3 regions of the Janibacter zhangyanbonis genome follow, and region 1 is predicted to be linked to each of the others. Evidence: riboswitches for the same ligand, from Rfam matches in the RefSeq annotation. Region 1 holds a riboswitch; each other region holds the start of a gene.
What was found. A riboswitch is a leader RNA that binds a small molecule or an ion and turns the genes downstream of it on or off. The one in region 1 is predicted to bind S-adenosylmethionine.
Positions count from the first base shown of each region.

Region 2: it holds a riboswitch for S-adenosylmethionine, as region 1 does, so the genes downstream of both, ACQBJO_RS06300 (bifunctional o-acetylhomoserine/o-acetylserine sulfhydrylase) here and ssuE (NADPH-dependent FMN reductase) in region 1, are expected to answer to the same signal.
Region 3: it holds a riboswitch for S-adenosylmethionine, as region 1 does, so the genes downstream of both, metX (homoserine O-acetyltransferase MetX) here and ssuE (NADPH-dependent FMN reductase) in region 1, are expected to answer to the same signal.

Region 1 covers NZ_CP191481.1:1,479,477-1,487,220, forward strand. The annotation lists gene ACQBJO_RS07225 (hypothetical protein) at 1-353, opposite strand, end outside; gene ACQBJO_RS07230 (lysophospholipid acyltransferase family protein) at 462-1,271, shown strand; gene macS (MacS family sensor histidine kinase) at 1,275-2,465, shown strand; gene ACQBJO_RS07240 (response regulator) at 2,462-3,142, shown strand; gene ACQBJO_RS07245 (class II 3-deoxy-7-phosphoheptulonate synthase) at 3,207-4,559, shown strand; SAM riboswitch class IV at 4,958-5,072, shown strand; gene ssuE (NADPH-dependent FMN reductase) at 5,345-5,944, shown strand; gene ACQBJO_RS07255 (ABC transporter substrate-binding protein) at 5,944-6,987, shown strand; gene ACQBJO_RS07260 (ABC transporter ATP-binding protein) at 6,984-7,744, shown strand, end outside.
Region 2 covers NZ_CP191481.1:1,277,679-1,285,422, reverse strand. The annotation lists gene hrpA (ATP-dependent RNA helicase HrpA) at 1-707, opposite strand, end outside; gene ACQBJO_RS06315 (GNAT family N-acetyltransferase) at 730-1,998, opposite strand; gene ACQBJO_RS06310 (hypothetical protein) at 2,039-3,298, opposite strand; gene ACQBJO_RS06305 (hypothetical protein) at 3,298-3,603, opposite strand; gene ACQBJO_RS06300 (bifunctional o-acetylhomoserine/o-acetylserine sulfhydrylase) at 3,672-4,988, opposite strand; SAM riboswitch class IV at 5,005-5,117, opposite strand; gene ACQBJO_RS06295 (hypothetical protein) at 5,151-5,552, opposite strand; gene ACQBJO_RS06290 (hypothetical protein) at 5,539-5,895, opposite strand; gene ACQBJO_RS06285 (carboxyl transferase domain-containing protein) at 5,950-7,425, shown strand; gene ACQBJO_RS06280 (hypothetical protein) at 7,438-7,744, opposite strand, start outside.
Region 3 covers NZ_CP191481.1:1,289,779-1,297,522, reverse strand. The annotation lists gene ACQBJO_RS06365 (RNA polymerase sigma factor) at 1-426, opposite strand, end outside; gene ACQBJO_RS06360 (universal stress protein) at 577-975, opposite strand; gene metX (homoserine O-acetyltransferase MetX) at 1,073-2,203, opposite strand; SAM riboswitch class IV at 2,219-2,329, opposite strand; gene ACQBJO_RS06350 (DUF4192 domain-containing protein) at 2,347-3,429, opposite strand; gene ACQBJO_RS06345 (YkvA family protein) at 3,516-3,902, opposite strand; gene ACQBJO_RS06340 (alanine/glycine:cation symporter family protein) at 3,960-5,501, opposite strand; gene ACQBJO_RS06335 (hypothetical protein) at 5,545-6,279, opposite strand; gene ACQBJO_RS06330 (DNA polymerase) at 6,340-7,744, shown strand, end outside.

The DNA of each region.
Region 1 (7,744 bases):
AGGGCGCCCCAGAAGAGCCGGTCGGTGCGCGGCGGCAGCGGGGCCGGGGGAGGCGGGGTGAAGCCCTCGCCGTCGTCGGCACTGCCCGGGTCGTCGTCCTGACCGAGGAGCGCATCGGCGACCGAGTGGGTCGGGTCGACGCGCCACGGCACCTCGCGCGCGGGCTCGGTGCGGGGCAGGTGGTCGCGCACGTCGCCCGTGCTCTGCCGTCGAGGTGGGAGCGGACGCGGCGGCTCGTCGGCGCGGTCGTGCTCGGGGGTGTCGGCCAGGGGCAGCTCGTCGTCCCAGCGGGCGACGATCGACGCGAAGGCCGCGTCGACGTCCTCCTCGTCTGGATGCTGTCGCTCCACCATGCCTGCTCCGTCGGTCCGTCCGCTCGTCCTCGCTCGTGGACAGTCTGGCACGCGTCACGGGGGCCGTCGTTACCGTAGAGTTCGCAGCGATCTGGAGGTGATGGAGCAGTGCTGTACTGGATTCTCAAGAGGATCGTCATCGGACCCGTGCTGAGGGTGCTCTTCCGACCATGGGTCGAGGGCCTGGAGCACATCCCCGAGGAGGGGCCGGCGATCCTCGCCAGCAACCACCTCTCCTTCTCCGACTCGATCTTCCTGCCCCTGGTCGTCGACCGCCGGGTGACCTTCCTGGCGAAGTCCGACTACTTCACCGGACCGGGCCTCAAGGGCTGGCTGACGGCGGCCTTCTTCCGTGGGGTCGGGCAGCTGCCGATCGACCGCAGCGGTGGCAAGGCGAGCGAGGCCGCGCTCCGCGCCGGCCTGCGCGTCCTCGAGGGCGGTGACCTGCTCGGGCTCTACCCGGAGGGCACACGCTCGCCCGACTCGCGCCTCTACCGCGGCCGCACCGGCGTCGCCCGCATGGCCCTGACGGCCGGCGTCCCGGTGATCCCCGTGGCGATGATCGACACCGACAAGGCGCAGCCGACCGGCCAGGTCATCCCCAACATCCGACGCATCGGCGTCAAGATCGGTGCACCGCTCGACTTCTCCCGCTACGAGGGCATGGAGGGCGATCGCTTCGTTCTGCGCTCGATCACCGACGAGATCATGTACGAGCTCATGCAGCTGTCCGACCAGGAGTACGTCGACATGTACGCCACGTCGATGAAGGAGAAGCTGCTCACCAAGGCCCGTCGCCGCGCCCGCGAGCTGCAGGAGGCGGCCCGTCCGGGCCGCGCCGTGCCCGAGCTCGAGGAGGGCCTCGACGCCGGCGACGCCAGCAACCCTTGGTCCGGCGAGGGCAAGGACGGTCTGTAGACCGTGGTCCTCGACCCCGGGGCGAGCGCGCTGCGTCGGCACTACAACCCGTCGCCGCTCATCGACAGCGCCGGAGGGCGGGGGCTAGCCCTCTACCGCTTCGTCGCACTCGTCTACGCGGCCGTGCTCGTCGGCGTCCACCGCGGTCACGTCGAGCTGTGGTGGCCGATCATCGCGTGGTTCGTCGTCGCGCTCGTGTGGTCGGTGGTCGCGCCGCTGCTGCCGCGACCGACCCGCATCGCCATCGCCGTCGAGCTGGCCATTGCGTGCGTCGGCATCTTCCTCACGAGCGAGGTCTACGACCCCGTCGAGGTCAGCGCCGGCATCTCGACCGTCCCGGGCGTGTGGAGTGCCGCGTCGGTCATGGCCGGCGCGCTGCTCACCGGGATCCGCGGTGGGGTCCTCGCGGCGACGGTCATCGCCGCCGCCAACCTCGTCCAGGCCGAGCACCCGGGCCAGCTGACCTGGCACAACATCTTCCTGCTCTACATCCTCGGCATCCTCGTCGGGCTCGCCGTGCAGCTCGCCCGCGAGAGCCAGAAGCGTCTCGAGCAGGCGCTCGCGATCAGCGAGCGGCTCGCCGAGCGCGAGCGCATCGGACGAGAGGTGCACGACGGGGTGCTCCAGGCCCTGGCGATGATCCACCGGCGAGGTCGTGAGATCGGCGGCGAAGGGGAGGCCCTGGCCGATCTCGCCGCCGACCAGGAGCGCTCCCTGCGCACCCTCATCACCCGCTTCGAACCGGCCACCTCCGGGCCGACCGCCGTGCCGGCGGACGAGGGCGACCGCCGTGACCTCGCTGCCGGGCTGGCCTCACTTCGCTCGGCCACCGTCGAGGTGGTCCTGCCCGCGGGACCCGTGCAGGTGCCGCAGCTCGTCGCCCGTGAGGTCGAGGCCGCCGTCGTCGCGGCGCTGGACAACGTCGCCCGGCACGCCGGTGACGGGGCTCGGGCCTGGGTGCTGCTCGATGCCGACGAGACCGGCGTCGAGGTCGTCGTCCGCGACAACGGTGTCGGCATGCCCGTCGACCGGCTCGTCCGGGCCGCCGACGAGGGCCGGCTCGGCGCGAGCAGCTCGATCCGCGGGCGGATGCTCGACCTCGGCGGCGACGCGAGCTGGCGCTCGCCGTCCACCGGCGGCACGACGGTGACCCTCACCGTGCCGACCACGCACATGGCAGGCTCCTCCTCATGACCGAGCCCGGCGCCCCCCTCACCGTCCTCGTCGCCGACGATCACCCGCTGTGGCGCGATGCCCTCGTGCGAGACCTCGAGGAGGCGGGCTTCGACGTCGTCGGCACCGCCGCCGACGGGCCCTCGACGGTGCGCCGCACGCGCGCGACGACGCCCGACGTGCTCGTCCTCGACCTCAACCTGCCGGAGCTGCGCGGCGACGAGGTGTGCAGGGCGATCAGCGACCTCGCGACCAAGGTGCTCATCCTCTCGGCGAGCGGCGAGGAGCACGACGTGCTCGCGGCGGTCAAGGCCGGCGCGAGCGGCTATCTCGTCAAGTCCGCCTCGCCGCAGGAGATCCGTGACGCCGTCACGGCGACCGGGGCGGGGGACGCAGTCTTCACCCCGGGCCTCGCGGGTCTGGTGCTCGGCGAATTCCGCGAGATGCGCACCCGCGCCCGCAGCGCGCCCGAGCCGGAGGCGAGCAGCTCGCCGGTGCCCGAGCTCACCGAGCGCGAGACCGAGATCCTGCGCTACGTCGCCATGGGCATGACGGCCAAGGAGATCGCGGCCGACCTCGTCATCTCGCACCGGACGGTGCAGAACCACGTGCAGAACATCCTCGGCAAGCTCCACCTGCACAACCGCGTGGAGCTGACCCGCTTCGCGATCAGCCGGGGTCTCGACCAGCCGGAGTGACCTCCCTTCGTCCTGCAGGTGGACGGGTCGCCGGTGCGGTGGCGGCTCGACCTATCCTTGGGTGGTGACCACCGCAGTGCCCACCTCCACGTCCGCCGCTGACGCCATCGCCAGCGACCTGCCCGCTGCCCAGCAGCCGAGCTGGCCCGACCGGGCCGCTCTCGACGACGTCGTGGCGACCCTCGGGAGCTATCCTCCGCTCGTCTTCGCGGGGGAGTGCGACGACCTGCGCGACCGGGTGGCCAAGGCCGCCGTCGGTGAGGCCTTCGTGCTCCAGGGCGGCGACTGCGCCGAGACCTTCGTCCACGCGACCGCCGACAACATCCGCGACCGGATCAAGACGATCCTGCAGATGGCCGCCGTGCTCACCTACGGCGCCGGCATGCCGGTCGTCAAGATGGGCCGCATGGCGGGGCAGTTCGCCAAGCCGCGGAGCAAGGACACCGAGACCCGTGACGGCGTCACCCTGCCCGCCTACCGCGGCGACATGGTCAACGACTTCGCCTTCACGCCCGAGTCCCGCGAGCCCGACCCCGAGCGGCTGCTGCGCGGCTACCACACGAGCGCCGCGACGCTGAACCTCGTGCGGGCCTTCACCCAGGGCGGCTTCGCCGACCTGCGCCGCGTCCACGACTGGAACGTCGGCTTCGTCTCCAACGCCGCCAACCGGCGCTACGAGGGGCTGGCCCGCGAGATCGACAAGGCCATGCGCTTCATGGCCGCGTGCGACGTCGACTTCGACGCGATGAAGACGACCGAGTTCTGGTCGGCGCACGAGGCGCTGCTCCTGGACTACGAGCGCCCGATGACCCGCGTCGACTCGCGCACCGGCGACCTCTACGACACCTCGGGGCACTTCCTGTGGATCGGCGAGCGCACCCGGCAGATCGACCACGCGCACCTCGACTTCGTCAGCCGGATCCGCAACCCCATCGGGATGAAGGTCTCCGACAAGGCCGACCCGGACGAGCTGCTGCGCATCATCGACCTGCTCGACCCGCACCGCGAGCCCGGCCGCCTGACCTTCATCACCCGGATGGGGGCGGGCAAGATCCGCGAGGCGATGCCGCGCATCGTCGAGCGGGTGCGTGACTCCGGCGCGATGGTCACCTGGATCTGCGACCCGATGCACGGCAACACCTTCGAGTCGGCGTCGGGCTTCAAGACGCGCGACTTCGAGGACGTCGTCGACGAGGTGCGCGGCTTCTTCGAGGTGCACCGCGCGCTCGGCACCGTCCCCGGCGGCCTGCACGTCGAGCTCACCGGCAACGACGTCACCGAGTGCCTCGGCGGCGCCGAGCGCATCCTCGACGAGGACCTCAACAAGCGCTACGAGAGCGTCTGCGACCCGCGGCTGAACCACCAGCAGAGCCTGGAGCTGGCCTTCCTCACCGCGGAGATGCTCAGCGAGGGCTGAGCCCTCTCGTTCGTCCTGCCGAAGACAGGGCCGCCCGCCGAAGGTGGGGTCGACGCTGGGGAAAAGTCCGGACCGCCTGGTCTGCCTCTCACGAGGCGCAGGCAGTCCGGACTTTTCCTTGATTCGCGTCGACCCCACCCTTCGTCGTGCTGGCGGCGGCGCCCCCCTTCGTCGTGCTGATGGTTGTGTGTTGAACCGGGAGTTCAGCGAGCCGGCGGCGCTCACCGGGCGCTTCCGGCACCCGGCGCTACCGGTTGACCACACAACCCAACCCGGGCGGGCTCTCCCCTTCGTCGTGGGCGGTCTCGTTGCGGGGCAAGGGGATTGGTGTCCCGGATGGCGAGACGCCCATCTCCTTCTCTTGCAGTAGGAGATAGTTCTGCGTAGGTTCGTCATCAGGTCACGAGATCCAGCGTCAAGCCCCGGCTTGCTGGGCGGCAACCCTCCACTCGCGGTGGGGTGCTCCGGGTGAGGACCTGGCTCCTGCCGTCGCGGCCGGAGCAAGCGCGAGGCACTCACCGGCCTCATGACAGGACGGACTCCCCATGAGCACCACCGCCCCGACCGCGCCGCGGTCGCTGCGTCCGGCGCTGCGGCGCCACGTCGACCTCCTGCGGGTCAACAGCGCCCTCTGTCGCTGACCTGAATCCGCATTGCCCAACGGCAATGCGCACCCCTGGCCGACCTCAGGGCTCTCACGCACCCTCCCACTCCCACCGCGGTGACGACCTCCCTTCGTCAGCCGTCGATCCGTCGTACCCACCTGCCCATCGAAAGGCACCCCCATGGCTGTCATCGCCACGATCTCCAGCTCACCCTCGACCACCTCCCGCACCGAAGCCGTGCTCGGCGACCTCGCCCACCGGGTCCAGCGCGCCGGGCACGTCGTGCACCCGATCGTCCTGCGGGACCTGCCCGCAGAGCCGCTGCTGCGGGCCGACGCCGAGCACGACGACATCGCCCGGGCCGCCTGCGCCCTGCAGCGGGCCGACGCCGTGATCGTCTCGACCCCGGTCTACAAGGCGGCCTACAGCGGACTGCTCAAGGCCTTCCTCGACCTCCTGCCGCAGACCGGGCTCAAGGACAAGGTGGTCCTGCCGATCGCCACCGGCGGCAGTCCCGCGCACGTCCTGGCGGTGGACTACGCCCTGCGGCCGGTCCTGGCGAGCCTGGCGCCGAGTGCGATCACGCCGGGGTGGTTCGTCCTGGCCTCCGAGGTCACCCGGTACGACGACGGCGAGGTGAGCATCGCCGACTCCGCGGCGGGTCCGCTCGCCGAGGTCACCCGCGTCTTCCTCGATGCCGTCGCCGGCCGCTCGCTCGTCGCGGCCGCTGATGCGGCGCACCGCGGTGAGCTCTTCGCGCACTCGGTGGCGGTGGCCTGATGAGCGCGCTCACCTCCCGCCGCACCGTCCTGCTCGGCCTCGCCGGTATCGCCACGACCTCCACCCTCGCCGGCTGCGCCCTGCCGTCGAGCGATGCCGCCGGCACCGCGCCCGGGGGCAAGGTCACCTTCCGCTACCAGGGCAGCGCCAACAACGTCACCTTCCCCGAGCTCGCCGACGACCTCGGCTACTTCAGCAAGGTCACCCTCGAGTACGTCGGCGCCACGGTGAGCGGTCCGCAGGACATCCAGTCCGTCGCGACCGGCCAGACCGACGTGGGTGGCGCCTTCTCCGGGGCCGTCGTCAAGCTCGCCGGGGCCGGCTCGCCGATCACCGCGGTCATCAACTACTACGGCTCGGACGAGACCTCCTACCAGGGCCTCTACGTGCGCAAGGACAGCAGGATCCGTGGGCCGAAGGACCTCGTCGGCGCGAAGATCGCCGTCAACACCCTGGGTGCCCACGCCGAGGCCTTCGTCGAGACCTGGCTGACGAAGGCGGGGCTGAGCGCCGCCGAGATCGAGCAGGTGCAGCTCGTCGTCCTGCCGCCCAACGACACCGAGGAGGCGATCCGCCGAAAGCAGGTCGATGTCGGCGCCCTGGGCGGGATCCTGCAGGACCGGGCCAAGGCCCAGGACGACATCCGCGAGCTGATCCGCGACGTCGACGTCCTCGGACGCGAGCTCAACGGCGGTCAGTACGTCCTGCGCGACGACTTCATCGCCGAGCACCCGGACGCGGTCCGCGACTTCACGACGGGTGTCTCCAAGGCCATCGAGTGGGCCCGCCGGACACCGCGCGCGCAGGTCATCGCCCGCTTCGAGCGGATCATCGAGGGCCGCGACCGCAACGAGACGACGGACAACGTCCGCTTCTGGAAGAGCACCGGCGTCCCGGCGAAGGGGGGAGTCGTCACCGACCGTGATTTCACCCAGTGGGCCGCCTGGCTCGAGAGCACCGGGATCGTCGACCGGGCCGACCTCGACCCCTCGAGCCTCTACACCAACGAGTACAACGACCTCGCGAAGGGGGAGCAGAAATGACCTCGAGCATCGAGCTGCGCCACGTCACCAAGGAGTTCGTCGTCCGCCCGACGAAGGACCAGCCCCGCGCGAGCGTGCTGCGGGCCCTGGAGGACATCAGCCTCACCGTCCCGGCGGGGGAGTTCCTCACCCTCGTCGGCCCGAGCGGGTCGGGCAAGACGACCCTGCTCGACCTCCTCGGCGGGCTGAGCACCCCGACGAGCGGCCAGGTCCTCGTCGACGGCGAGGCCGTCACCGGACCCGGTCTAAACCGCGGGATCGTCTTCCAGCAGTACGCCCTCTTCCCCTGGCGCACGGCGCTGGCCAATGTCGCCTTCGGCCTCGAGCAGCTGCCGCTCAGCCGCCGGGAGCGCACCGAGCGAGCCCGTCACTACCTGGCGCTCGTCGGCCTCGAGGGCTTCGAGGAGCGGCTGCCGCACGAGCTCTCGGGCGGCATGAAGCAGCGGGTGGCGATCGCCCGCAGCCTCGCCTACGAGCCGGGGATCCTCCTCATGGACGAGCCCTTCGCCGCGCTCGACGCCCAGACCCGCGAGCAGCTCCAGGACGAGCTGCTGCGCATCTGGCGCACGACCGGGACGACGGCCGTCTTCATCACCCACGGCATCGAGGAGGCGGTCTACCTCGGCCAGCGCGTCGCGGTCCTCTCCTCGCGGCCCGGACGCCTCAAGGCGGTCGTCGACGTCGACCTCGGCGACCGCGAGGGCGCGACGGACCTGCGCTCCGACCCCGACTTCGTCTCCTACCGGCACCAGGTCTG
Region 2 (7,744 bases), 200 kb from region 1:
TCGACCGCCCGGCAGATGCCGGTCACCTGGTCGCCATCTCCATCGACTCCGCCGTCCTCGCCGTCTTCTTCTCCGAGGGGGCGGTAGCGCACCTCCACGGGATAGGTGCGGCCGGAGACCTCGATGATCGGTGCGGGCTCGCCCCCTTCGTCGCTGAAGTGGGCGGCGAAGCGCTCCGGGTCGATCGTCGCCGAGGTGATGATGACCTTGAGGTCGGGGCGACGCGGCAACAGCTGCTTGAGGTAGCCGAGGATGAAGTCGATGTTGAGCGAGCGCTCGTGCGCCTCGTCGATGATGATCGTGTCGTAGCGGCGCAGGTCGCGGTCGCGCTGCATCTCGCCCAGCAGGATGCCGTCGGTCATCACCTTGACCGCCGTGCTGTCGCTGCTGTGATCGGCGAAGCGCACCTGGTAGCCGACGAGCCCGCCGAGGTCGACCCGCAGCTCCTCGGCGATGCGCTCGGCCACCGAGCGGGCGGCGATCCGACGGGGCTGGGTGTGGCCGATCTGCCCCTCACGACCACGCCCGATCTCGAGCGCGATCTTGGGCAGCTGGGTCGTCTTTCCCGACCCGGTCTCCCCCGCGACGATGACGACCTGGTGCTCGCGCATCGCCGCGGCGATGTCGTCCTTGCGCGCGACGACCGGCAGGTCCTCGGGGTAGTGCAGGTCCTCCGCGGACACGGGTTCGCGAAGGGGGACGGGCATGGGTGTCAGGATACGTGCCCCGCTAGAAGTCGATCGTCGTCACCGGACCGGTCGGCGTGCGCAGCGCGGCGTCGAGCGCCGCGACCGCGGCCGGGTCACCGGTGACGTACCCGGCGGCGGCACGGGCCGCGATCGTCTGCCCGCCGAGCCACACGGCGCCGAGGTCGCCGATGTCGAGCGTGAGGTCAGCGGTGGCGTCGGTGCGCTCGAGGGCGCCGACACCGTCGCGTGCGGCGGTCCAGCGCCAGCGGCCGGCCTGCTCGGGCAGGATCGCGTCGCTGATCTCGACGACGACGTCGAGATCGGCGGCGTGGCCGCGCTCGGCGACGGCGGTCGGCAGGTCGACGATGCGCAGCCAGAGGTTGTCGCTCGGCCCGCCGCCGCCGAGGGCGCGCGGCGAGGGCAGCCACTGCACGAGCGGGTCGTCGAGGGTGACCCAGTACTCCGTGCTGCCCATGAGGTCGAGGTCGACGAGCCGCTCGGCGAGCGCGAGCCGGGCCCCGACGTCGGTCGAGACGAGGAAGAAGACGCCGACCTCGCCCTGGGGTCGCCCGTCGGACCACTTCGCCGTGCGGTGGAAGTACGCGGCGCCGACGTCGCGACCGTCGCGGGTGGCCCACAGCAGGCGGGCCGGCTCACGGTCGCCGCGGGTCTCGGGGCTGTCGTGGAGCAGGCGGGCGCAGTCCTCGCGGCTGCGCACGACCTGCCCGGCACCGGTGACCGCGGCCGCGCGGGCGATGTCGTGCCACCGGTCACCCTGGTCCGGGCTGACCGTCGTGGTGCGCAGGGTCGTCGCGTCGGCGAGCGCCCGCACCTGCGGCGGCGCGGCGAAGCTCGTGCCCCGGCCGAAGCTCGACCGCAGCACCGTGCTCGCGACCCCGTAGCCGAAGCGCCCGTAGATCGTGTGCTCCGACGCCTTGAGCACGGACAGCGAGCGCCCCTGCTCGTCACGGGTCCACCGCAGGTGGTGGGCCATCGTCGCCGTGAGCACCCCGCGTCGCCGGTGGTCGGGGTGCACCCCGACCCAGGTCAGACCCTCCGCAGGACGAAGGGAGGCGACCTCGCCTCCCGCAGCCGGCACGGAGACCTCGACGTCCCACGACCCGGCCGTCCCGGCGGGCTCTCCCCCACGGGTGGCGACGAAGCCGGCCCGGCTCGGGGTGTCGCGCAGCTGCGCCTCGCGCGGTCGGCGGCCCGCGTCGGCCCACACGAACTTGTCGAGCTCGAGCAACCCCTCGACCTGACTCTCGTCGGCGGGGTCGATCCGGGTGATCTCGATGTCGCTCGTCATGCAGCAACCGTGGCACCCACCCCTCGACGCGGCAACGGCTTTAGCGAACGAGCGTGACCGCGGGTTCGTGCAGCGGGCCGGCCGACAGGTCGTGAACCCGCTCGTCCCGACGCTGCTGCTCCGCGAGCTGCCGACGCTGCGCCGCCTCCTCCTTCTCCCGGCGGGCTCGGCGGTCTGCCGGGGACTCCGTTGCCTGCTCGATCCGGCCCGCAGTCGACGTCACCGAGCTGGCTTGGGACGTCACCTTGCTGGTGGTCCGCACGGAGTACTTGACGACGTAGCCGCCCTTGCGCACACGACCCGACCCAGCGACCGCCGCCCAGTCGGTCACCATGTCGTCGACCAGGCGGGCGCCACTCGCCTCGGCCAGCTTGTCAGTGGCCCGGTGCTTGAGCTTCACCGTGTTCGTCGCGACCTTGTGCTGGGTCCAGCTCTTGGCGTTCGCCGCGATCCGTCGATGGGCGATGGGGTTGGTGGACGTGTCCGCCGCCCTGATGTTCTTGAGCTCGTCGGCACGGTGACTGAGCCTGGTGGCATTCTTGGCATCGGCCCGCTTGCTCCCGGGGATGACGATGTCGACGGCAGTGAGGACGGTCGTCGCGCCGACGTCCTTGTAGCTCCCCTCGCCGTAGACCGCGCGGCGGCCGAGCTTGCCGATGGGATCGCCTGCGGTCATGATCGCCGCCGGCTTGCCCCACGGGGTGACGTCGACGACCGGGTTGTTGAAGAGGCTGCTCGTCCCCGTCCGGCTGGCCATCTCGAAGCTGTTGTAGGTCCGGGGGTCGGACAAGGCTGTTCCGACCGAGCCCAGCCGCCCGGCCGTCGCCCGCTCGTCGGCCACTGCGGCGTCGGCCACCCGCCGGTACCCTCGCTTGTTCATCTCCCGCGAGTTGCTCGCCGCGCGGTACTCCCGGTCGACCGTCGCGTACTCGGGGTCCTCCGGGGTCATCGTCTCGAGCCTCGCCCGCCGGTCCTCGCTGGTCCTGTCGTTGGCGTCGTAACGAGCGCGCAGTCGCGCGAGCTCGGCCTGGCTCTTCTCGAGCCGGTCGGCATAGGGCCGGATGATCTGCTCGGTGTCGCTGAGCCGGTTGGCGATCGCGACGAGGTCCTGCGGGGTCGTCCCGACCTCCTGCTCGAAGAGAGTGCCGGAGCACGACTCCCAGACTCCCTTCGTCGAGACCATGCGGAGCATCTCGGCGACGGTGTGGATGTTGGCGGCGACCGTCTTCAGCTCGTCCGCCTCCGCCCGGATCATCTCCGGGTCGCCCTCCTCGATCGTCCCTGTCTCGTCCAACGCCATCAGAGGACTCCCTGGTGCCGCCGGTCGAGGAGGTCCTCGGTCTTCACGTACCAACCCCCGGCATCCTTGGCGAGGCGGCCGAGCTCGCGCAGCTGCTTGCCCACCCGGATCCGCTCCCGCTCGAAGTCGCCGATCGCGCCCTCGTACGCATCGGTGCCGTACCAGCTCGGGAAGCCGAAGGTCTCGACCGCCTCGTTGTTCGCCTTCGCCGCCTTCTCCTCCAGGAAGTCGGCGATGGCCTTCAGCTGTCGGCCGAGCCCGTCGATGCCCTCGCTGTCGATGGAGATGCGCTGCTGTCCGTCCATGCCCCCACGCTAGGAAAGAACGCCGAAGGGCCCGTGGAATTATCCACAGGCCCCTCGGACGAGCTCGATCACTTCGCCGCGGCGAAGCCCTCCTCGAGGTCGGCGATGATGTCGTCGATGCCCTCGAGGCCGACCGCCAGGCGCACGAGGCCGGGGGTGACGCCGGCGGCGAGCCGGTCCTCCTCCGGACCCTGCGAGTGGGTCGTCGACGCGGGGTGGATCACGAGGGAGCGCACGTCACCGATGTTGGCGAGGTGGCTGTGCAGCGTGAGCCCCTCGACGAACTTCTTGCCCGCCTCGAAGCCGCCGGCGATCTCGAAGGAGATGACGGCACCGGCCCCCTTCGGCGTGTAGCGCTGCGCCTGCTCGAAGCTCGCGGAGCCCTCGAGGGAGGCCCAGTTCACCGACTCGACCTGGCCGTGGCCGGAGAGGAAGTCGACGACCTTGCGGGTGTTGTCGAGGTGGCGCTCGATGCGCAGGCTGAGCGTCTCGATGCCCTGCCCGATGAGGAAGGCGTTGAAGGGCGAGATCGCCGGACCGATGTCGCGCAGCAGCTGCACGCGCGCCTTGAGGATGAAGGAGAGGTTGGCCCCCAGGGCGCCGTTGACACCGAGGTCGGGCCCGAAGCGCAGCCCGTGGTAGCTCGGGTCGGGCTGGTTGTAGTTGGGAAACTTCTCCGCGTCGGCGGCGTAGTCGAAGTTGCCGGAGTCGACGATGACGCCGGCGATCGCGGTGCCGTGGCCACCGAGGTACTTCGTCGCCGAGTGCACGACGACGTCGGCGCCGTGCTCGATGGGCCGCAGGACGTAGGGCGTGGCGATCGTGTTGTCGACGACGAGCGGGACCCCCGCCTCGTGGGCGACCTCGGCGATGCCGGCGATGTCGAGGACGACCGGCTTGGGGTTGCCGATCGTCTCGCCGAAGAAGGCCTTGGTGTTGGGCCGCACGGCCGCCCGCCACTGCTCGAGGTCGCTCGGGTCCTCGACCAAGCTGACCTCGATGCCGAACTTCGGCAGGGTGAACTTCAGCAGGTTGATCGTGCCGCCGTAGAGCGCGGCGCTGGCGACGATGTGGTCACCGGCCTCGGCGATGTTGACGAGGGCGAGATGCGTCGCGGACATCCCCGATGCGGTGAGTAGCGCGCCGACACCGCCCTCGAGCGCGGCGATCTTCTGCTCCACCGCGTCCTGGGTGGGGTTCATGATCCGCGTGTAGATGTTGCCGAACTCCTTGAGCGCGAAGAGGTTCGCCGCGTGCTCGGTGTCCTTGAAGGCGTAGGAGGTCGTCGCGTGGATCGGCAGCGCCCGCGAGCCCGTCGTCGGGTCGGGTGCCTGGCCGGCGTGGATCTGCTGGGTGTCGAAGCTCCACGTGGAGGCGTCGGTCATGGCTGTGCTCCTGTGCTGTGCGCGCTTGACCGCGACGGTCGTCGCGGACCAGGTCGTCTCCCGGGGCACCCCACCGCGGAGGAGGGTTGCCGGCCAGCGAGCCGGGGCTTCGCGCTGGCGCTCAAGACCTGCCCCGAGGATAGGAGATGGTGGCGCGAGACTTCAGCCGCGTCTCACACGGTGGATCCACCACAGGCCGACGAAGGGGAGGACGAGGGGCAGGTAGCCGTAGCCGGACCCGTAGTGGGACCAGACGGTCTTGTCCGGGAAGAGCTCCGGCCGCACGAAGGACAGGGTGCCGACCGCGAGCACGCCGACCGCCTCGACGGTGATCGCCCCGGTCGCCACCCGGGCGCCGGAGGGACCCCCCTTCGCCAGGGCCACGGTCGCGACGACGTAGATGACGGCCGCGAGCGCCGAGAGCACGTAGGCCAGCGGCGCGCGGTCGAAGTACTGGGTGATCTGCAGGACCGAGCGGCCGGTCGCGGCGAGCGCGAGGACGGCGTAGACCGCGACGACGACCCGGCCGGGCCCGGTGCCCGTGCGCACCTCAGGCCGGGCCATGGGTCTGCCAGATCTGGAGGATGCGGTAGGCCATGACCCCGACGGTGAAGGCGCCGGCGAGGACGACGCCCATGGCCCAGCGGGTCTTCTCCTTCAGCGCGATGAAGACGACGATCGGCGGCAGGATCGGCAGCGTGAGGGCGTAGGCGAGCATCGTCGCACCCTCGCCCTGGCCCGACACCTTGCCCATCGCGATCGCAGAGACGACGACGAGCACGAGCAGGGCGAGCTCGAGGACCGCGGTGACGATCAGCATGAGGTCGTCGACGAGGCGGTCGAGGACGAGGTAGGCCAGGGACTGCAGTCCGAGCACGCCGACCGCGACGATGACGACAGTGGTCAAGGGCACAAGCACCGGGCAAGGGTACCCAGCGCGCGGCCTGCGACCATCACTGCCATGAGTGACCCGCGTCCCGGTGCCCAGCAGCTCATCGCCTCCGTCGTCGACGCCGACAGCTTCGTCTCGTGGGACGAGCCGATCGACGTCAGCGGCCTCTCCCCCGACTACCGCGCCGCGGTCGACAAGGCCGCCGAGCGGGCCGGGACCGACGAGTCCGTGCTCACCGGTCGGGCGAGCATCCGCGGTCACGAGGTGGCACTCATCGTCGGCGAGTTCCGCTTCCTCGGTGGCTCCATCGGGCGGGCCGCGGCCGCACGGATCGTCGCGGCGATCCGCCGGGCGACGTCGGAGCGCCTGCCCCTCGTCGCGGCCACCGCGAGCGGGGGCACGCGCATGCAGGAGGGCACCCCGGCCTTCGTGACGATGGTCGACATCTCGGCGGCCGTCGTCGCGCACAAGGCTGCCGGTCTGCCCTACCTCGTCTACCTGCGTCATCCCACGACCGGCGGCGTCTTCGCCTCGTGGGGGTCGCTGGGCCACATGACGATCGCCGAGCCCGACGCGCTCATCGGCTTCCTCGGCCCGGTCGTCTACGAGACGGTCAACGGCGTGCCCTTCCCCGACGGGGTGCAGGTCGCCGAGAACCTCGTCGACAAGGGCATCGTCGATGCCGTCGTCCCCGTCGAGGGCCTCGCGGACATCGCCGCCCGCGCGCTCACGCTGCTGTCGGCGAGCACGAGGCGCACCGCCGACCCGGCCGACCACCCGACGTGGCCGATCGCCCCCTTCGTCTCCCGTCCGGAGCCCACCGACGAGGAGGTCGCCCGCGTCTGGACGTCCATCGAGACGACGCGTCGTGCGGACCGGCCCGGTGTGCGCGAGCTGCTGCGGCACGCCGCCGACGACGTCATCCCGCTCAACGGCACCGGCTACGGCGAGTCGGACAAGGGCGTCATGCTCGCGCTGGCGTCCTTCGCCGGGCGGGCTTGCGTGCTCGTCGGTCAGGACCGGCGCTACCAGGCCGCCCAGTCGATGGGGCCGGCCGCGCTGCGCGAGGCGCGACGCGGTATGCGGATGGCGACCGAGCTCGGGCTGCCGCTCGTGACGATCATCGACACCCCCGGAGCCGACCTGTCGCCCCGTGCCGAGGAGGGCGCCCTCGCGGGCGAGATCGCCCGCTCGATCTCCGACATGACCGCCCTGACCGTGCCGAGCGTCTCCGTGCTCCTCGGCGAGGGCACCGGCGGCGGCGCCCTCGCGCTGCTGCCGGCGCAGCGGATCATCGCCGCGGGCCACGCCTGGCTCTCGCCGCTGCCCCCGGAGGGTGCGAGCGCGATCGTCTACAAGGACACCGAGCACGCCGCGCTGCTCGCCGCCCGGCAGCGGGTCGGCGCCACGCAGATGCACGAGGACGGCACGGTCGACGTCATCGTCCCGGAGGAGCCGGCCGCGCACGAGGACCCCGAGGGCTTCGCCGCCGCGATCGCCGCCGCCATCGCGGCCGAGGTCGAGGGGCTGCTGCACGAGGGGTGACCCGGCCGGTCGCTACCCGGCGATCGCGAGGCCCGGCCACGCGGGCATCTCGACGACCCCGTGCACCGACGCGAGATAGGTGCCGAGCAGGGGCACCCGGTGCTCGCGGCAGGCGGCGATCGCCGCCTCGTGCCACCCCCTCGCCACGTCGTCGGGCGTGTAGCCGCGGGGACGGCCGACGGCGACGACGATGCCGCCGAGGCGGTCGGCGAATCCGCTGAGGAAGACGTCGAAGGGGCGGCGTCGCTCGTGCGGCGGGACCCCCTCGACGTCGTTGATCGTCACCGGCTGCACGAGTCGGTGCTCCCGGCTGCACAGC
Region 3 (7,744 bases), 190 kb from region 1:
CTGCTTCACGGGCGCAGCGGCGGCAGCGGCCGTCGCCGTCGACGCGGCCTTCTTGGCCGCGACCTTCTTCGCCGGAGCAGCCTTCTTCGCGGGCGCGGCGGCCTTCTTGGTCGCGGTCTTCTTCGTGGCCGTCTTCGTCGCCGCGGTCTTGGTCGCCGCCTTCTTGGCGGGAGCCTTCTTCGCGGTCTTCTTCGCCGGGGTGGACTCTGGCACCTGTACCTCGATTCCCTGGTCGCCCAGTGCACGCAGGACGACCCGACCCCGGGTGGGGCTGATCTTCGCCTCGCTGAATGCTGCCTGCAGCTGGTCGCTGGTGATGGATCCGGTCGTGCGGCCCTTCAGGACGAGCTCCTGCAACGATGGGTGCGAGAACTCCTTGGGGAGGGAGCCCTGCGTCTCGCCGGACCGTGGGGACACAGCAGTCACCAACAACCTTTCGTCACGGAGGATTCCGCCGGGACGAAGGGGGTGGCGTCACCCCGCGGTCCCGACTCGCCCGGTCGCTGTGCGCTGGGCTCGTGACCATTATAAAACGCGGGCGGCGCAGATGCCGCCACCAGGGGTGGCAGCGGCCCGTCAGCGGGCCTTGACCGCCAGCACGTCGCAGGGCGCGTCGAGCAGCACACGCTGGGCGTTGGAGCCGAGGATCAGCTTGCCGACGGGGGTGCGACGACGCAGGCCGATGATGATCAGCTCGGCGCCGGTCTCCTCGGCCACGACGATGAGGTCCTCGGCCGGCTCCTTGCCGCGCACGAGCCCACGGACCTCGCCGTCGACCCCGGCCTCGTCCATGCGGGCCCGCACCTGCGCGAGGTCGTCCTCGTGCTTGCGCGCGGTGTCACCGCTCAGGCCGACACCGCCGCGGTCGGAGTGGATGACGACGAGCTTGTCATTGCGCAGGCGGCACTCCTCGAAGGCCCGCTCCAGGGCGGCTTCGCCTTCCTTGGTGGACACGTATCCCACGACGATCGTCATCGGTGCTCCTCGTCAGCTCGCTCAGGTGGACAACCTGGGCCAGACGCTACACCGCGGTCCCGTGACCTGTCTCACTCCCCGCCGGGGTGTCGACGAGTCAGGCGTCGCGCAGGGTCTCGTGGAGCAGCTCGCCGACCTGGTCGACCTCGGTGAGGAAGCCGTCGTGACCCACCGCCGAGTGGATCGTGCGCAGCCGGGTGCCGGGCCGCGCCGCGGCGATCTCGCTCGAGAGCCGGGGCGGGTAGAGCCGGTCGGAGTCGACGGGCGCGACGACGAGACGACCGGCGAAGGGGGCGAGGGCCGCCTCGAGCCCGCCGCGTCCACGACCGATGTCGTGGGAGTTCATCGCCTCGGAGAGCACCGCATAGGAGTTGGCGTCGAAGCGACGCGCGAGCTTGCCCCCGTGGTGGTCGAGATAGCTCTCGACGGTGTAGCGCGGGCGCCCCGACTCCCCCGCCGGCTCGTCCTGCTCCTCGCGGCCGAAGCGCTCGTGCAGCTCGAGCTCGCTGCGGTAGGTGATGTGCGCGATGCGGCGGGCGATGGCCAGGCCGCTCTCCGGTCCCTGCGGGTGGTCGTAGTAGTCGCCCCCGGCGAACCACGGGTCGTTGCGGATGGCGAGGATCTGCGCCTGGCACCAGCCGATCTGCTCGGCGGTCGCCCGGGCACCGGTCGCGAGCGCGATCGCCGTGCCGACCCGGTCGGGGTGGCTCGCGACCCACTCGAGGGTCCGCATGCCACCCATCGACCCGCCGATGACGGTGTGCCAGCGCTCGATGCCGAGCGCGTCGGCCAGGCGCGCCTCGGCGGCGACCTGGTCGCGGATCGTCAGTCGGGGAAACCGGCTGCCCCAGGGCCGCCCGTCGGGCGCGGTGCTGGCGGGCCCGGTGCTGCCCTGGCAGCCACCGAGGACGTTGACCGCGACGACGAAGTAGGAGTCGTCGAGGGGCGCACCCTCACCGATGAGCCCGGGCCACCAGCCCGCCGTGGGGTGACCGGGACCGGCGTCACCGACGACGTGGCTGTCACCGGTCAGCGCGTGCTCGACGAGCACCGCATTGTCCCGCTCGGGGCTCAGCCGCCCCCACGTCTCGTAGGCGAGCACGACGTCGGGCAGGGACTCGCCGGACTCGAGCCGCAGGTGGCCCACGGAGTGGAAGTGCCGGTCGCCCGGCTCGTCACCGTCGCGCCACGACGCTGTGCTCGTGGGGGGTGTGGTGGTCACGCTCACGGAGTGCTCCCGAAGTGTCTCGCCTTGCCACATCGCCTCGACGCGGCCAGGTCATCACCCGGGGCACCCCGTCGCGAGGAGGGTTGCCGGCCAGCAAGCCGGGGCTTTGCGCTGGCACTCATGACCTGCCGCCAACTCTAACGTCATGAGGCGCGCGGGATCGAGCCGCGTCCGTCGTGCGGACCCGCCACCGCGTCGCTCCACGGGTGCGCGCCGGTGACGAGCAGCCGCGACATCAGGTCGGCGAGCCGGTGGTCGGGGTCGACCTCGAGAGCCCGCTCGAGGCAGATGCCGGCGATCGTGCCGTCGCCCGCCCACCAGGCCAGCTGCGCGACCGCGACGTGCACCGCCGCCGTCAGGGGCGGCGGCAGCAGACGGCCCACCTCGACGAGGCGCTCGCGCACGAGCAGCACCTCCTCGGGCCACTCCTGCGGCCGCGGCCACTCGTCGCCCTCCTCCCACAGGTCGACCCACGGGCAGTCCCCCGCTGCGTCGATGACGAGCGTGGCGATGTGCGGCGGCAGCGCGTCGAGGTCGAAGAAGCCGGGGGCGAGCATGGCGAGCAGCCCGTCGCGCCACGGGATGTCGAGCAGCGAGATCGCGAGCAAGGCGAGCTCGGCGTCGGTGAGCACCGCCACCGGCTCCGCGGTGCGGCGCGGGTCGAGGACCCGGGCCCAGACGTCGACCAGCTCGTCCTCGTCGACGTGGGCGAGGTCGAGTCCCTCGGCCGCGGCAGCGACCCGGTCGGCCCTCACCTCGTCGGTCGGCGGCACCACCCCGTCGACGAGCGCCTGCCGGCTCGGCCAGGGACTCACGCCGGCGAGGACGAAGGGAGCGACCGCCGGCACCTCGTGCGGCTGCGGCAGCTCGCGGCCGCCCGGCCAGGTGCGGCCCTCGCGGACGACGAGGTGCGGTGTCACGTGCAGACCTGCGACGAGGGCGGCTGAGGTGACCGCCGTGCGCAGGGGGCGAGACCCCCCTTCGTCCTCCTCGAAGGCCGTGACGGCCAGACCCTGCGCCCCGCTGTGGGCCAGCACGGCGACGCAGTGCGCCGCGACCTGCTCGCACGCCGCGGCATCGGGCAGGAGGTCGAGCCGCTGGACCATGCCCACGCGACGACCGTGCAGCGCCGTGAGGACGAGGGAGGGGCCCGGGTGGTAACCGAGCTGGTAGGGCACGAGGACGGCGAGCTCGGCGGGGTCGCGGGGGGAGGCAGTCGGTGTCATGCCCCGACGATGCCGAGCGGCCCGCCCCCTCGACCGAGGGGCGGGCCGCCTGTGGATCCTCGCGGCAGCGGCCACGAGGCTGTGGATCAGTCCGGCACGACGTGCGAGCGCACGGTCCCCGGCTGGGGCTGGGGCTGCGGCTGGAAAGCCGTGCCCTGCTCCCACGCGATGAAGTCCTCGGTCTCCTTGACCAGGGTCGCGGCGAGCCAGCCGACGACCATGACGTCGTCGAGCAGGCCGAAGGCCAGCAGCAGCCCCTCGGGCGCGATGTCGATCGGCGAGACGACGTAGCCGACACCGGCGAGCATCATGACCAGGCGCGCGGACGACAGGCCGGTGTAGGCCCCGGAGCGGACCGCGCGGATCATCCGCGGCACGGCCCGCAGACGCGCGATCATGCCGGGGCTGCCGGGGCGCGAGGCGCTCCGGACGGCCGACGCGAGGTGGGCAGCACTACGGACTCGGCGGCTCATGGCCATCGGGGTCTCCTGACGCTCGGGCGCTCCCGGGTCGGGGGCGCTCCACGGGGGTCAACGACCCGCGTCGGCCGGGGATTCCACCGGGGCACCCTGTGTGACGAGCCCGTCAGCGCGGTCCTCCCAGAAGGTCGCGCCCACGATGCCGTGGTCGCGCGGGTCGAACTGCGGGTCCAGACCCTGCTTCTTCTGGGCGCGGAAGTCCTTGAGCGCCTTGAGCGCCGGGCCCTGCAGCATGAGGATGCCGAGGATGTTGAGCCAGGCCATCGTGCCGACGCCGATGTCACCCAGGCCCCAGGCGGAGCCGGCCGTCGTCGTCGCGCCGTAGGCGACGGAGACGAGGATCAGCGCCTGCAGTGCACGGATCATGCCGCGGCGCACGACGCCGTTGCCGATCTTGCGGGTGAGGTAGGCGAGGTTGACCTCGGCCATGTAGTAGTAGGCGACCATTGTCGTGAAGGCGAAGAAGACGAGGGCCAGCGCGACGAAGCTCGAGCCCCAGCCGGGCGCGAGGGTGTCGAAGCCGGCCTGCACGAAGCCCGGACCGGGCTCGGTGTCGGTGCCGACCCCGCCGACGTAGAGGGTCTCGTCGCCGAAGGTCTCGCCCTTGAAGACGGTGTACATGTCCGTCGAGATGATGATGAAGGCGGTCGCCGTGCAGACGAAGAGGGTGTCGATGTAGACGGCGAAGGCCTGGACGAAGCCCTGCTTCGCCGGGTGCGACACCTCGGCCGCGGCGGCGTGGTGCGGGCCGGTGCCCTGGCCGGCCTCGTTGGAGTAGATGCCGCGCTGGACACCCCACTTGACGGCCTGGCCGACGATGGCGCCGTAGACGGCGTGCCCGCCGAAGGCACCGGAGAAGATCTCGCCGAAGACGTGGCCGATCTGGTCGACGTTGACGAAGAAGACGACGAGCGCGAAGAGGATGTAGAGGATCGCCATCGGCGGCACGACGAACGCCGCGAAGGTCGCGATGCGCTTGACGCCACCGATGACGATGAAGGCCAGGCCGATGACCACGCCGATGGCGGTCGCCCAGGTCGGCACGCCCCACGCGGACTCGATGGCCGAGGACATGCCGTTGGCCTGCACACCCGGCAGGAAGAAGCTCATCGCGAAGACGGTGACGACGGCGAAGACGATCGCGTAGACGAGCGAGAAGGTCTTGGCCTTGTGGGCGTAGGCCTTCTCGAAGTAGTAGGCCGGACCACCGCGGTACTCACCGGTGTCCGGGTCCTTCTCCTTGTAGATCTGCCCGAGCGTGCACTCGACGAAGGAGGTCGCGGCCCCGAGGAGGGCGACCGCCCACATCCAGAAGACCGCGCCCGGACCACCGAAGGCGATGGCCGTCGCGACGCCACCGATGTTGCCCATGCCGACCCGGTTGGCCAGCGACATCATCAGCGACTGGAAGGACGAGGTGCCGTCCTGCGACTTCTCGCCCCGCACGAGCTGGGCGATCATGTCGGGGATCCCGAGGACCTGGACGAGGCGAGTGCGGATTGTGAAGTAGACGCCAGCAGCCAGGCAGAGCCCGACGAGCGGTATCGACCAGATGACGCCGTTGGTGGCGTCGACGAGTTCGGCGAAGGACATGCGGTAGAGCTCCCTGTGGCGCGGGTCATGGACCCGCGGGACGCTACCTCAGGTCCGGCGCCGCCGCAGGGAACTCGGTCCGCACGTGGGTGCCGATCTGCCGCATCAGCCACACGTCCATGCCGGCACCGACGGCACCGCCGACGACCGGCACCGCCTTGCCGAAGCGCGCGAAGACGCCCTTGCCGGCGCTCGAGAGGATGCGGAAGCCGACGGCCTTGTTGACCACCATCAGGGCCGGCCCGGGCAGTCGCTGGGCGGCCATGCTGGCGAGTCGGCCGGTGGGCGCGACGACCCCCGCCTTGGCGAGCAGGTCCTGGGCGTCGGCGCCGACGAGGCTGAGCAGGACGGCGGAGCGGATCTCGGGCTGGGCGAGGTCGTAGCCGCGCAGCCGGGCCACGGCCGCCGACATGCGCGTGGCGAGCACGTAGAAGCCGAAGACATTGGCCGGCAGGGCGACGATCATCGTCGCGAAGCCGCCGAGGTTGGTGAGGAAGCCGCTGGCACCGGCGAGCTTGAGCGTGTCGCCGACGACCTCGTCGACCGCCTTGTCGACGTCGCCGCCGTGCTTGGCCAGCGCCTCGTCGGCGACCTGCGCCGCGGAGTCGAAGGGGCCGCGTCCGTCGATGCCGGTGTCGAGGAGGTTCTCGACGAGCGTGAGCGACGATCCGGACAGACCGCGGCGGCTCTTGGGGTCACGCGCCTGCTCGAGCGCGGTCCGCGTGTCCTGCACCTGCTTCTTCTTGCCGAAGCCGAGTCGGTCGGAGATGAATCCCATGTCGGCATCCTGTCATGACGAAGGGGGCCCCGTCGGTGCGCGCGGGTAGCCTCACCGCTCGTGGGTGGAGAGCAGCCGGGAGCCGTCGTCGTCGGGGTCGACGGCGTCGGAGCCGTGCTCCCGCCGGAGGGCGACCCCCTGCTGGCGACGGACCTCCCTTCGCTCGTCGCCGCCCTCTCCCCCGGCACCCGATGGGTCACCTGGTCGGCTGCGTCGGTGGTACCGCTCGTCGCCGCCGGCGCCCGGCTCGACCGCACCTGGGACGTCGCCGAGGCGCACCGCCTGGCACACGGTGGCTGGGCCGCCGGACCCGAGCGAGCCTGGGCCGCGGTGCACCGGCTGGACCCCGCGGGCGCCCCGAGCGCGCCGACGGGAGACCTCTTCGACCTGCTCACCGATGAGGTGCCGGCCGAGCAGCTCGTCCGCGACGACGGCCACCTGCGCGCCGACGCGGTGACGGGCGCCTGGCTGACGACACCGCAGCGGTGCGCCGCCTTCGCCGAGGCCGCCCGGCAGGTCGCCGCGCACCAGCGTGACGCGATGTCCGCCCGCGGCGGGCGGGCGCTCGCCACGGCCCACGCCGAGTCGGCCGCCGCCGTCCTGTGCGTCGAGCTCGAGCTGCACGGCCTGCCCATCGACCGCGCCACGGCGCGCCGGCTGGTCACCGAGGCGGCCGGCGAGGAACCGCACACCCTCGACGAGGAGCTCGCGGCCCGCACGGCCCGCGATGCCCCGGTGCTCGCGGCGCTGCCGGGCACCGGCCACGTCGACCTGCGCAACCCCGCCCAGGTCAAGGCGATGCTCGCCCGCGCGGGTGTCGACGTGCCCTCGACCCGCAAGTGGGTCCTCGAGGCGCACCGGGCCACCCACCCGGTCGTGCCCGCTCTGCTCGAGTGGCGCAAGCGCGAGCGGATCGCGACGACCTACGGCTGGCGGTGGCTGCGCGAGCACGTCGGCGCTGACGACCGGCTGCGCGGCGCCTGGGCCGCGTGCGACGGGGCGGCCGGGCGGATGACCGCACAGGCCGGTCTGCACAACCTGCCCGCGGAGCTGCGGCCGGCGGTGGCCGCCGACGAGGGGTGGGCCTTCGTGCGCGCCGACCTCGGCCAGGTCGAGCCGCGGGTCCTCGCCGCCGTCTCGCGCGACGAGGCCTTCGCTGCGGCGACCCGCGAGGACGACCTCTACGCCCCGGTCGCGCAGCGCCTCGGCGTCGAGCGCTCGGTCGCCAAGATCGCGGTGCTCGCGGCGATGTACGGCCAGCGCTCGGGGCCGGCGGCCGAGGCGCTCAAGGGACTGGAGCACACCTACCCGGTCGCGATGGCGCACCTGCAGCGCGCGCAGGACGCCGGCCGGCGCGGCGAGCCGGTGCGCACCCACGGCGGGCGCCTCGTGCGCACCGACTTCCCGGGGGGCGGCGATGACGAGGCGCGCGAGGGCCTGGCCGCGGCCCGCGGGCGCTTCGCGC